DNA from 2 places in the Pseudomonas sp. NPDC087803 genome. Region 1 is predicted to be linked to the other one. Evidence: riboswitches for the same ligand, from Rfam matches in the RefSeq annotation. Region 1 holds a riboswitch; the other holds the start of a gene.
What was found. Region 1 has a riboswitch for cobalamin ahead of ACIOUG_RS01505 (CbtB domain-containing protein). Riboswitches for the same ligand answer to the same signal wherever they lie in the genome.
Positions count from the first base shown of each region.

Region 1 (5,074 bases):
CCAATAAGCGATGCCGCCGTGCAGCGAGATCAGGATCACTTTGGCGTGACGCAGCACCTCATCGACATACAGATCGACCGAGGCGTGATTCTGCACCTGCATCGGATTGGCCAGACGCAGGCTCGGGTAATCCTCGGGCAGTTGCTGCGCCGCTTCGGCGAGCAGCGCCAGGCTGGAGTCGCCGCTGCATAGGATCACCAGCTCGGCGGGGGTTTGTCCAAGGTCGGCGATGTTGTCATCCGACACGAAACCGCCGGGCTGGGTCCTGAGCAGGTGCATGGTTTAAACGCTGAGCGCGGCGCGCAGCTGCGCTTCGAGCTGCGCGGCGTCGAGTTCCTGACCGATCAGCACCAGACGGGTGACGCGCGCTTCGTCAGCGCCCCACTGGCGGTCGAAGTGCTTGTCGAAACGCGTGCCCACACCTTGGATCAACAGGCGCATCGGCTTGTTCGGAATCGCCGCGAAACCTTTGACGCGCAGGATGCCGTGCTTGACCACCAATTGCGTCAGCGCGTCGAGCAGCAGGCTTTCGTCGGCTTGCGGCAGCTCGATGGAGATCGAATCGAAGGCGTCGTGATCGTGGTCGTCGTGATCGTCATCACCGTCGTGGTGGTGATCGTGATGGCTGTGGCGACTGTCGATGTGTTCTTCGGAACCGGCGCCGAGGCCGATCAACACGTCCAGCGGCAGGCGACCGTTGCTGGCTTCGATGATTTTTACGGCGGGCGGCAGTTCTTCGGCGACTTCAGCGCGAACGCGAGCCAGATCTTCCGCGCTGGTCTGGTCGGCCTTGTTGAGGATCACCAGGTCGGCGCTGGCCAGTTGGTCGGCGAACAGTTCGTGCAGCGGCGATTCGTGATCGAGGTTCGGATCGAGTTTGCGCTGGGCGTCGACCTGATCCGGGAACGCGGCGAAAGTGCCGGCGGCCACCGCCGGGCTGTCGACCACGGTGATCACCGCGTCAACCGTGCAGGCGCTGCGAATTTCCGGCCACTGGAAGGCTTGTACCAGCGGTTTTGGCAGGGCCAGACCGGACGTCTCGATCAGGATGTGGTCGAGGTCGCCGCGACGCGCAACCAGTTCGCGCATCACTGGGAAGAACTCTTCCTGCACCGTGCAGCACAGGCAGCCGTTGGCCAGTTCGTAGACGCGGCCGGTGGCTTCTTCTTCGGTGCAGCCGATGGTGCATTGCTTGAGGATTTCACCGTCGATGCCCAGTTCGCCAAACTCGTTGACGATCACCGCGATGCGGCGGCCCTGAGCGTTGTCGAGCATGTGTCGCAGCAAGGTGGTTTTGCCCGAGCCGAGGAAACCGGTGACGATGGTGACGGGGAGTTTGGCCAGTGTTTTCATCGGATGCCCTTTGGCAAGGTGGCGGGCATACGGGACGAGATCCGCTGCGAGCATGCGCGCGGAAGAATTCGCCACCGGATCACCCCGCCCGGTTGTAGTGAGAAATCTGTGACGAGGCAGGTCTCCTGGCTGACGGTGTTCAGGCCTTGGGCCGGGCATTCGTTGCGCCTTCCCGCGGGCTCAGTCGATTGAGCTGGCAGTGGCGTGGCAACGAACTTCACCGTTCACAGTTGCGGGGGCAGCCGCGGCTTTGACCGCGTTCCCTTCTTAGCTTCGGCGTGGGCCGAAGAACCTCGAAAGCGCAAGGCTACGCATCGGGTGGTGACCGGTCAATGGTTGGTGGATTTTTGGATTGGGGGCATATCCGTTCCTTCGGGTGTTGCCGCTGGCGGTTTCGCTCTTACAGCGAGTCACCTTTTCCAAACGCCGAAAAGGTAACCCAAAAGGCTTTGCCCCGGCGTACGGCACTTCGCTGAGGCTCAGTGTTCCCTCGCTACGGTGTCCATCCGGGGGCATCGCCTCCGGTTTGCTTCGCTGCACCTCCTCTCGATGTATGCGGCTTCGCCGCATGGCGCTGCGCGCCTAACCCCCGGATGAACACCTACGCTCGGCCTGCCGAAGGGGCTGAAGATCAAGATCCAAAGCCAAAGCCAAAGCCAAAGCCAAAGCCAAAGCAGATCAAAAGATCGCAGCCTTCGGCAGCTCCTACATGGGACTGGGTGCATTCAGTGAGAGATTGGTCGGCTGTCAGGCCGTCATCGCTGGCAAGCCAGCTCCAACAAAAATCACAGCAGACCGCATCCGCTTTTCACCACTCAACACAATGAGCGTTAGCTCGAGTACCGCTTTTGATCTGAGGGCCCGTCGGCAGGCTGAGTGGAGGGATTTATCCGGGGGTGGGAGCGTAGCGACCGTTTGGCGCAGCCAAACACAGCGAGAGGAGGTGCAGCGAAGCAAACCGTAGGCGCTGCCCCACGGATGAATCCCGCAGCGAAGGAACCCGAGCCTAGGCGAGGGCCGAACGTCAGGGCATAGACCTTTTGGTTACTTTTGGGGCGTTTGCCAAAAGTGACCCGCCGTAAGGGCGGAACCCTAAGTGGCCGTTACCGCAGCAACGGATATACCCACCCCACTCAATTGACTCAAATCCCCAACCCATGCTCTCCTACACACCTTGTTACGGGTGCCCTTCACAGGGTGAAACGGGAAACCGGTGAATCATGTGCTTTACTCAAAGCCATGTCAGTCCGGTGCTGCCCCCGCAACGGTAAGCGAGCGAAGCGTCAGATCCACTGTGCCAGTACGGCATGGGAAGGTGACGCTTGCAGGTCGGCCAGACGCCAACCCCTCGTGAGCCCGGAGACCGGCCCGCAACACACAGTGCGCATTTGCGTCGCTGAACATAACAAACCCGCGGTGGGCGGGCGCTGTTCGAACCTCTGCGTGCCCGACTCGCAGGGGTCTTCATGCGCTCGAAACACCCGCTGACACTCCAGAGGGAAGCGCCATGTCGATCATCAGCAGCACCGGTAGCAACACCGACAAAATCTCCAGCACCGCCACGTTGAGCCAACGCCTGACCGCCGCGATCTTCGCGTCGATCCTCGGCGCCAGCCTGGTGTACTTCGCCGGCTTCTCGCACATCGAAGCGGTGCACAACGCCGCTCACGATACTCGCCACAGCGCCGCGTTCCCGTGCCACTGAGACCTGCCGACATGATCAAGCGTATTGCGCAAACCGCAGGTTTCACCGGCCTGCTGGCCGCCCTGCTGCTGACTCTGCTGCAGAGTTTCTGGGTCTCGCCGCTGATTCTGCAGGCTGAAACCTTCGAAAAATCCGAACCGGTGGCGGTTCATGAACATGCAGCCGGCGCGGCTGCGCACACCCACGATGCCGAAGCCTGGGAGCCGGAAGACGGCTGGCAGCGTGTGGTCTCGACCACCGGCGGCAATCTGGTGGTGGCGGTCGGTTTCGCCCTGATGCTCGCCGGCCTGTACACCCTGCGTGCACCGACCAAAACCTCGCAGGGTCTGCTCTGGGGCCTAGCCGGTTACGCGACCTTCGTCCTCGCGCCAACCCTCGGTCTGCCGCCTGAACTGCCGGGCACCGCTGCCGCCGATCTGGCTTCGCGGCAAACGTGGTGGATCGGCACCGCCGCCTCCACCGCTGTCGGCCTGGCCCTGATCGTGTTCAGCCGTCACTGGCTGATGAAGCTGCTGGGCGTGGCAATCCTGGCCGTGCCGCACGTGATCGGCGCGCCGCAACCGGAAGTGCATTCGATGCTCGCCCCGGAAGCGCTGGAAGCTCAATTCAAAATCGCTTCGCAGTTGACCAACGTGGCGTTCTGGCTGGCCCTGGGCCTGATCAGCGCCTGGTTTTTCCGCCGCAAAAGCGAAGGTCAGTACCACGCATGACCGATGACCGCGCAGCGCCGACCTTCGTGGTCGGCCTGGGCTGCCAGCGCGGTTGCCCGGCCAGCACGCTGCGCGCGTTACTCGACCAGGCGTTGCAGGCGCATCGTATAGAACTTGCAGCGGTCAAGGCCTTGGCCAGCATCGATCTTAAACGCGATGAACCCGGCCTGCAGGAACTGGCCAGCCAACTGGCGTTGCCGCTGTTGTATTTCAGCAGCGACGAATTGGCCAGTTACCAGCAGCGGCTCAGCCACCATTCGCAGATCGCCTACGAACGCACCGGTTGCTACGGCGTGGCGGAAAGTGCCGCCCTGGCTCTTGCCGAGCATTTGATTCAGGCACCGGCAAAGCTGCTGATTTCCCGGCAGAAATACGCTCAGGCAACCTTGGCATTGGCCGGCGCTGCGTAAAATCCCGATAATCCCCCTGTTTGATCATGAGCAATCTTCATCTGAAGCGTTGCCCTGCCCCGTTTTTCACAGGATTTCTTCATGACCGTCTACTTCATCGGCGCCGGCCCCGGCGACCCGGAATTGATCACCGTCAAAGGCCAGCGGCTGATCCGCAGTTGCCCGGTGATCATCTACGCAGGCTCGCTGGTACCGGCCGCCGTGCTGGAGGGGCATCAGGCAGAGAGCGTGGTCAACAGCGCCGAATTGCACCTGGAACAGATCATTGAACTGATCAAATCCGCCCATGCCAAAGGCCAGGATGTGGCGCGGGTGCATTCGGGAGATCCAAGCCTGTATGGCGCGATTGGCGAGCAGATTCGTTATCTGCGCGAGTTGCAGATTCCGTTCGAGATCATTCCCGGCGTCACCGCCACCGCCGCCTGTGCAGCCTTGCTCGGCGCCGAGCTGACGCTGCCGGACGTGTCGCAGAGCGTGATCCTGACCCGCTACGCGGACAAGACCGCAATGCCGGCGGGTGAGGAGTTGAGCAGTCTGGCGCAGCACGGCGCAACCATGGCGATTCACCTGGGGGTTAACCATCTGCAGAAGATCATCGCGCAACTGCTGCCGCATTACGGCGCGGATTGCCCGATTGCAGTGATTCACCGGGCGACTTGGCCGGATCAGGATTGGGTGGTGGGGACACTGGAGGATATAGCCGCAAAGGTCGAGGCCAAGGGGTTTCGGCGCACGGCGTTGATTCTGGTGGGACGAGTGTTGGGGAGTGAGGTGTTCAGCGAATCGTCGCTGTATCGCGCGGGGCATGCGCATCTCTACAGACCCTGAGTCAGATGACTTTTGTGGCTGGGTACAAAACCTGTGGTGAGGGGATTTATCCCCGATGGGGTGCGAAG
Region 1 is NZ_JBIUVO010000001.1:351,283-356,356, forward strand. Features, by position in the region: gene cobN (cobaltochelatase subunit CobN) at 1-279, opposite strand, end outside; gene cobW (cobalamin biosynthesis protein CobW) at 283-1,353, opposite strand; cobalamin riboswitch at 1,451-1,664, opposite strand; cobalamin riboswitch at 2,518-2,740, shown strand; gene ACIOUG_RS01505 (CbtB domain-containing protein) at 2,861-3,058, shown strand; gene ACIOUG_RS01510 (CbtA family protein) at 3,070-3,768, shown strand; gene ACIOUG_RS01515 (cobalamin biosynthesis protein) at 3,765-4,178, shown strand; gene cobM (precorrin-4 C(11)-methyltransferase) at 4,260-5,006, shown strand.

Region 2 (5,074 bases), on a different contig from region 1:
AGCCCGGTCCACTTCCCAGATCGCCGCGCGACCTTCCTCTTTATCCAGACCATTCTCGCCGACGTTGCTGTTCGAGCCGACGGTGACGTACAGCTTGCTGCCGTCCTTGCTGGCGATGACGTTCTTGGTCCAGTGGTGGTTCAGCGTGCCGCCCGGCAGGTCGGTGACTTTGATTGGCTGGGTCTTGATCTCGGTCGCGCCGGGTTCGTAGTGGAAGCGCAGCAGGCGATCGGTGTCAGCGACGTACAGGTCATTGCCGACCAGCGTCATGCCGAACGGCGAATTGAGGTTTTGCAGAAACACCGTGCGGGTCTCGGCCACGCCGTCGTGGTCGGCGTCGCGCAGCAGGGTGATGCGATTCGGGCTCGGCACGCCGGCGCCGGCCTTGCCCATGACTTTCTTCATCACCCAGCCACGAATGCCGCTGCTGTCGTCAGGCTTGGGCGGGGCGTTGGTTTCCGCCACCAGCACGTCACCGTTGGGCAGCACGTAAAGCCAGCGCGGGTGATCGAGGCCTTCGGCGAATGCTGCGACTTGCGTGCCGGCCGCGGCGGTCGGTTTGCCGCCCGCAGGCCAGCCGATCGCCGGGGCGATGTTCACCGTCGGGATCAGGGTTTTGTTTGGCTCGGGCAGCTTCGGTGACGGACCGGTGCCGTCGGACACTTGCAGGCTGGAGGATTCACCACAGGCGGCGAGCCCTCCGGCGAGGGCGATGACGAGAGCGAGTTGGGTTTTGCGCATTACTGATCTTCCCTATGAATGCATGCTTAATCATAGAGGAGCGCGCGCACCCGATGGTTCAACTGCTCAACCGCGGGCCTCTTTGAACAGCACGGCGATGCCCGGGTGATAGTTGCCCGCTTCGCTGTGCAACTTGCGGTAGGCGTAGGGGAAATACCAGGCCACTGCGCAGCTGTGTTCCTTTTGCAGGTCGTCGACCATGTCCTGCAACTCTTCGGGGCTGGCGCTGTGCTGGGCCTTTTGCGGGGCGACAAACAGGCAGCCGAGCTTGAGGTCGCTGGCAAAACTGATGCGTTTGGCGTCGCTGGTGATGTCCAGCAGGGCCTGGGTCAGATTCAGGTTGCTGACCCGTGGCCAGCGCTGGGTCGCTTGAAGGTAGGCGCGGTCTTCGGCGCCGGCGATGAACAGGTCGGCGCGGGCATTGCGTTCGCCTTCTTCGTTCTGCTTGCGGGTGGCGGTATCGCAGAGGGTCACCAGTTCGGCCATCCATGCCGCCGCGGAGAGCAATCCGAGATTGGCTTTCTCGTCATGCCAGTAAGGGGTGTCGTTGTCGCCGCGAATGGAGTTGTAGCGGTCGATACAGTCAAACCAGCGTTCCAGCATCGGGCGCAGGAATTCCAGGCGCGGGTTGCTGATGATCATGCCTTGCATCGTCATCATCCTTATTGTTGTGGTGTGCTTTTTCAGTCAAAAAGCATGGCTCTTTGATATCATTTGTCTCAGCGTGGCACAAGATTGGCGTCAGATAATTGATCGGCGGCAGTTATTCGCCCGACGGCCCCCTCTTTAATTGACGCTCCACCCCCAACCCTCTAACCTTCGCGGCTTGTTTCAGGTGCTCTGTGACGCGTGTCGACAGAGTGAAACAGGGAAGCCGGTGAGGGTTGTCTTCAGGCGAAGAACGATCACGATCCCGGCGCTGCCCCCGCAACGGTAAATGAGTGAAAACTGCGCATTGAGCCACTGTGTCGACCGACGCGGGAAGGCGCGCAGTCAGGCGATTCGCCGCTCATGAGCCCGGAGACCGGCCTGATCCATCCAGCGGCATCACGGTGGGCGATGCCAGGCTTTTTGCCGTCTATTCTTGTGCCTGCCCGCCGTTATCCAGCCTCAACGGAGAGCTCCCCCCATGACCGATTCCCCCGAGCGCGACGAACGCCATCTGGCGCGTATGCAGCGCAAAAAAGCCGTGATCGACGAACGCATCGCCAATTCGCCTGACGAGTGCGGCCTGGTGCTGGTGCTGACCGGCAATGGCAAAGGCAAAAGCAGCTCGGCGTTCGGCATGCTCGCCCGCGCCATGGGCCACGGTATGCAGTGCGGCGTGGTGCAGTTCATCAAGGGCCGTAACAGCACCGGCGAAGAACTGTTCTTCCGCCGCTTCCCCGAGCAAGTGCGTTTTCACGTGATGGGCGAGGGCTTTACCTGGGAAACCCAGGACCGCCAACGTGACATCGCCGCAGCCGAAGCCGCGTGGGCCGTGTCCCGCGAGCTGCTGCGCGATCCGTCGATCGGTCTGGTGGTGCTGGATGAGCTGAACATCGCGCTCAAGCACGGCTACCTCGATCTGGATCAGGTGCTCAGTGACTTGCAGGCGCGTCCGCCGATGCAGCACGTGATCGTCACCGGTCGCGCGGCGAAGCCGGAAATGATCGAGATGGGCGATACCGTCACCGAAATGGGCATGCTCAAACACGCCTTCCAGGCCGGCATCAAAGCGCAGAAAGGCGTCGAACTTTGAATCAACCACGTCACTGCCCGGCGGTATTGATCGCCGCGCCGGCCTCCGGTCAGGGCAAGACCACCGTCACCGCCGCGCTCGCGCGCTTGCACCGCAATCAGGGGCGCAAGGTGCGCGTGTTCAAGTGCGGCCCGGACTTTCTCGACCCGATGATTCTCGAGCGCGCCAGCGGTGCGCCGGTGTATCAACTGGACATGTGGATGGTCGGCGAGCAAGAAAGCCGCCGTCTGTTGTGGGAAGCCGCCGCCGAAGCCGATCTGATCCTGATCGAAGGCGTGATGGGCCTGTTCGACGGCACGCCGTCGAGCGCCGATCTGGCGCGGCATTTCGGTGTGCCGGTGCTCGGCGTGATTGACGGCACCGCCATGGCCCAGACCTTCGGCGCATTGGCGTTGGGGCTGGCGCGCTATCAGCCGGACCTGCCGTTTGCCGGCGTCCTCGCCAACCGGGTCGGCACCCTGCGTCATGCGCAATTGCTCGAAGGCAGCCTCACCGAAGGTTTGCGCTGGTACGGCGCATTGTCCCGGGAAACCGGGATCGAGTTGCCGAGCCGCCATCTCGGTCTGGTGCAGGCGAGCGAACTGAATGACCTCGACCTGCGCCTCGACGCCGCCGCCGAAGCCTTGGCCAGCAGTTGCCAGGTAGCGCTGCCACCGGCCGTGGCATTCGCCGCGCCTGAAATGATCCCTGCTGAACCGCTGCTCGATGGCGTGCGCATCGCCGTCGCTCGCGATGAGGCTTTTGCCTTCACCTATGGCGCCAGTCTCGATCTGCTGCGGGCGATGGGCGCCGAGTTGAGTTTCTTTTCGCCGATCCGCGATACGCAATTACCCGAGGCCGACAGTCTGTATCTGCCCGGTGGTTACCCGGAATTGCACCATGTCGCGCTGGCGCAAAACACTCCGATGCTCGACGCGATCCGTGCGCACCACGCCGCCGGCAAACCATTGCTCGCCGAGTGCGGCGGGATGCTCTATCTGCTCGACGCGTTGACCGACGTTGACGGCGCCCGCGCCGAATTGGTCGGGCTGCTGCGCGGTGAGGCGGTGATGCAAAAACGTCTGGCGGCACTGGCACTGCAAGCGGTGGATTTGCCAGAGGGCTCGCTGCGCGGTCACACCTATCACCATTCCCTGACCAGCACCGAGCTGACACCGATTGCCCGAGGCCTGAGCCCGAATGGCGGGCGCGGGGCGGAGGCGGTTTATCGGCAAGGGCGGATGACGGCGTCGTATGTGCATTTTTACTTTCCGTCGAATCCGACGGCGATTGCCGCATTGTTTGCGCCAGATCTCAAGACCGCCATCGCTGGCAAGCCAGCTCCCACAGTGGCCGGTGTCATGCCTGAAGAAACGCGATCCCCTGTGGGAGCTGGCTTGCCAGCGATGGGGCCATGACCGACAACGCATATTCCGAGGCCGAGCGCACAGCGATCTATAAAGCCATCGCCGAACGCCGCGACATGCGTCACTTCACCGGCGGCACGGTCGAACCGGAGCTGCTGCGCCGCCTGCTCGAAGCCGCGCATCAGGCGCCCAGCGTCGGCCTGATGCAGCCATGGCGCTTCATCCGCATCAGCGACCGCGCCTTGCGCGGGCAGATTCAGCACCTCGTCGAAGAAGAACGCGTGCGTACCGCCGAAGCCCTCGGCGAGCGCAGTGATGAGTTCATGAAGCTCAAGGTCGAAGGCATCAACGACTGCGCCGAAGTGTTGGTCGCAGCACTGATGGACGATCGCGAAAAACACATTTTCGGCCGTCGCACGCTGCCGGAAATGGACATGGCCTCGCTGTCCTGCGCGATCCAGAATCTGTGGCTGGCGTCCCGTGCCGAAGGACTGGGCATGGGCTGGGTCTCGCTGTTCGAACCGCAGGCACTGGCGGATCTGCTGCAGTTGCCGGCCGGGGCCAAGCCGCTGGCAGTGTTGTGCCTGGGGCCGGTCAAGGAATTCTATCCGGCGCCGATGCTGGTACTCGAAGGGTGGGCGCAGGCGCGTCCGCTCAATGAGTTGCTGTACGAAAATTATTGGGGAGTGAGTCAATGAGTGTGGCGTTGTTGAGTGTCGCCGCGGTCGCGCTGGATGCGCTGCTGGGTGAACCGAAACGCTGGCATCCGCTGGTGGCGTTCGGCAATTTTGCCGGGCGCATCGAGCGCCGTTTCAATGCGGGCGGGCGTGGCTGGCGCAGTCACGGGGTCACTGCGTGGGTGATCGCGGTGCTGCCGCTGACCTTGCTCGCCACCGCGTTTTCCTGGGCACCGTACGTGGGCTGGATCGTCGAGATTCTGGCGCTGTATTGCGCCCTCGGCATGCGCAGCCTCGGTGAGCATGTCGCGCCGGTAGCCGCCGCCTTGCGCGCGGATGATTTGGAAGAAGCGCGCAAGCGTGTCGGCTATCTGGTCAGTCGCCAGACCAGCGAACTGGACAGCACCGCCGTCGCCCGTGCCGCCACCGAATCGGTGCTGGAAAACGGCAGTGACGCGGTGTTCGCCGCGCTGTTCTGGTTTGTCGTGGCCGGTGCGCCGGGCGTGGTCCTCTATCGCCTGAGCAATACGCTCGACGCGATGTGGGGCTATCGCAACGAACGCTTCGAG
Region 2 is NZ_JBIUVO010000034.1:25,721-30,794, reverse strand. Features, by position in the region: gene ACIOUG_RS17145 (PQQ-dependent sugar dehydrogenase) at 1-741, opposite strand, end outside; gene ACIOUG_RS17140 (hypothetical protein) at 808-1,392, opposite strand; cobalamin riboswitch at 1,558-1,789, shown strand; gene cobO (cob(I)yrinic acid a,c-diamide adenosyltransferase) at 1,871-2,482, shown strand; gene ACIOUG_RS17130 (cobyrinate a,c-diamide synthase) at 2,479-3,879, shown strand; gene bluB (5,6-dimethylbenzimidazole synthase) at 3,876-4,526, shown strand; gene cbiB (adenosylcobinamide-phosphate synthase CbiB) at 4,523-5,074, shown strand, end outside.
Region 2: it holds a riboswitch for cobalamin, as region 1 does, so the genes downstream of both, cobO (cob(I)yrinic acid a,c-diamide adenosyltransferase) here and ACIOUG_RS01505 (CbtB domain-containing protein) in region 1, are expected to answer to the same signal.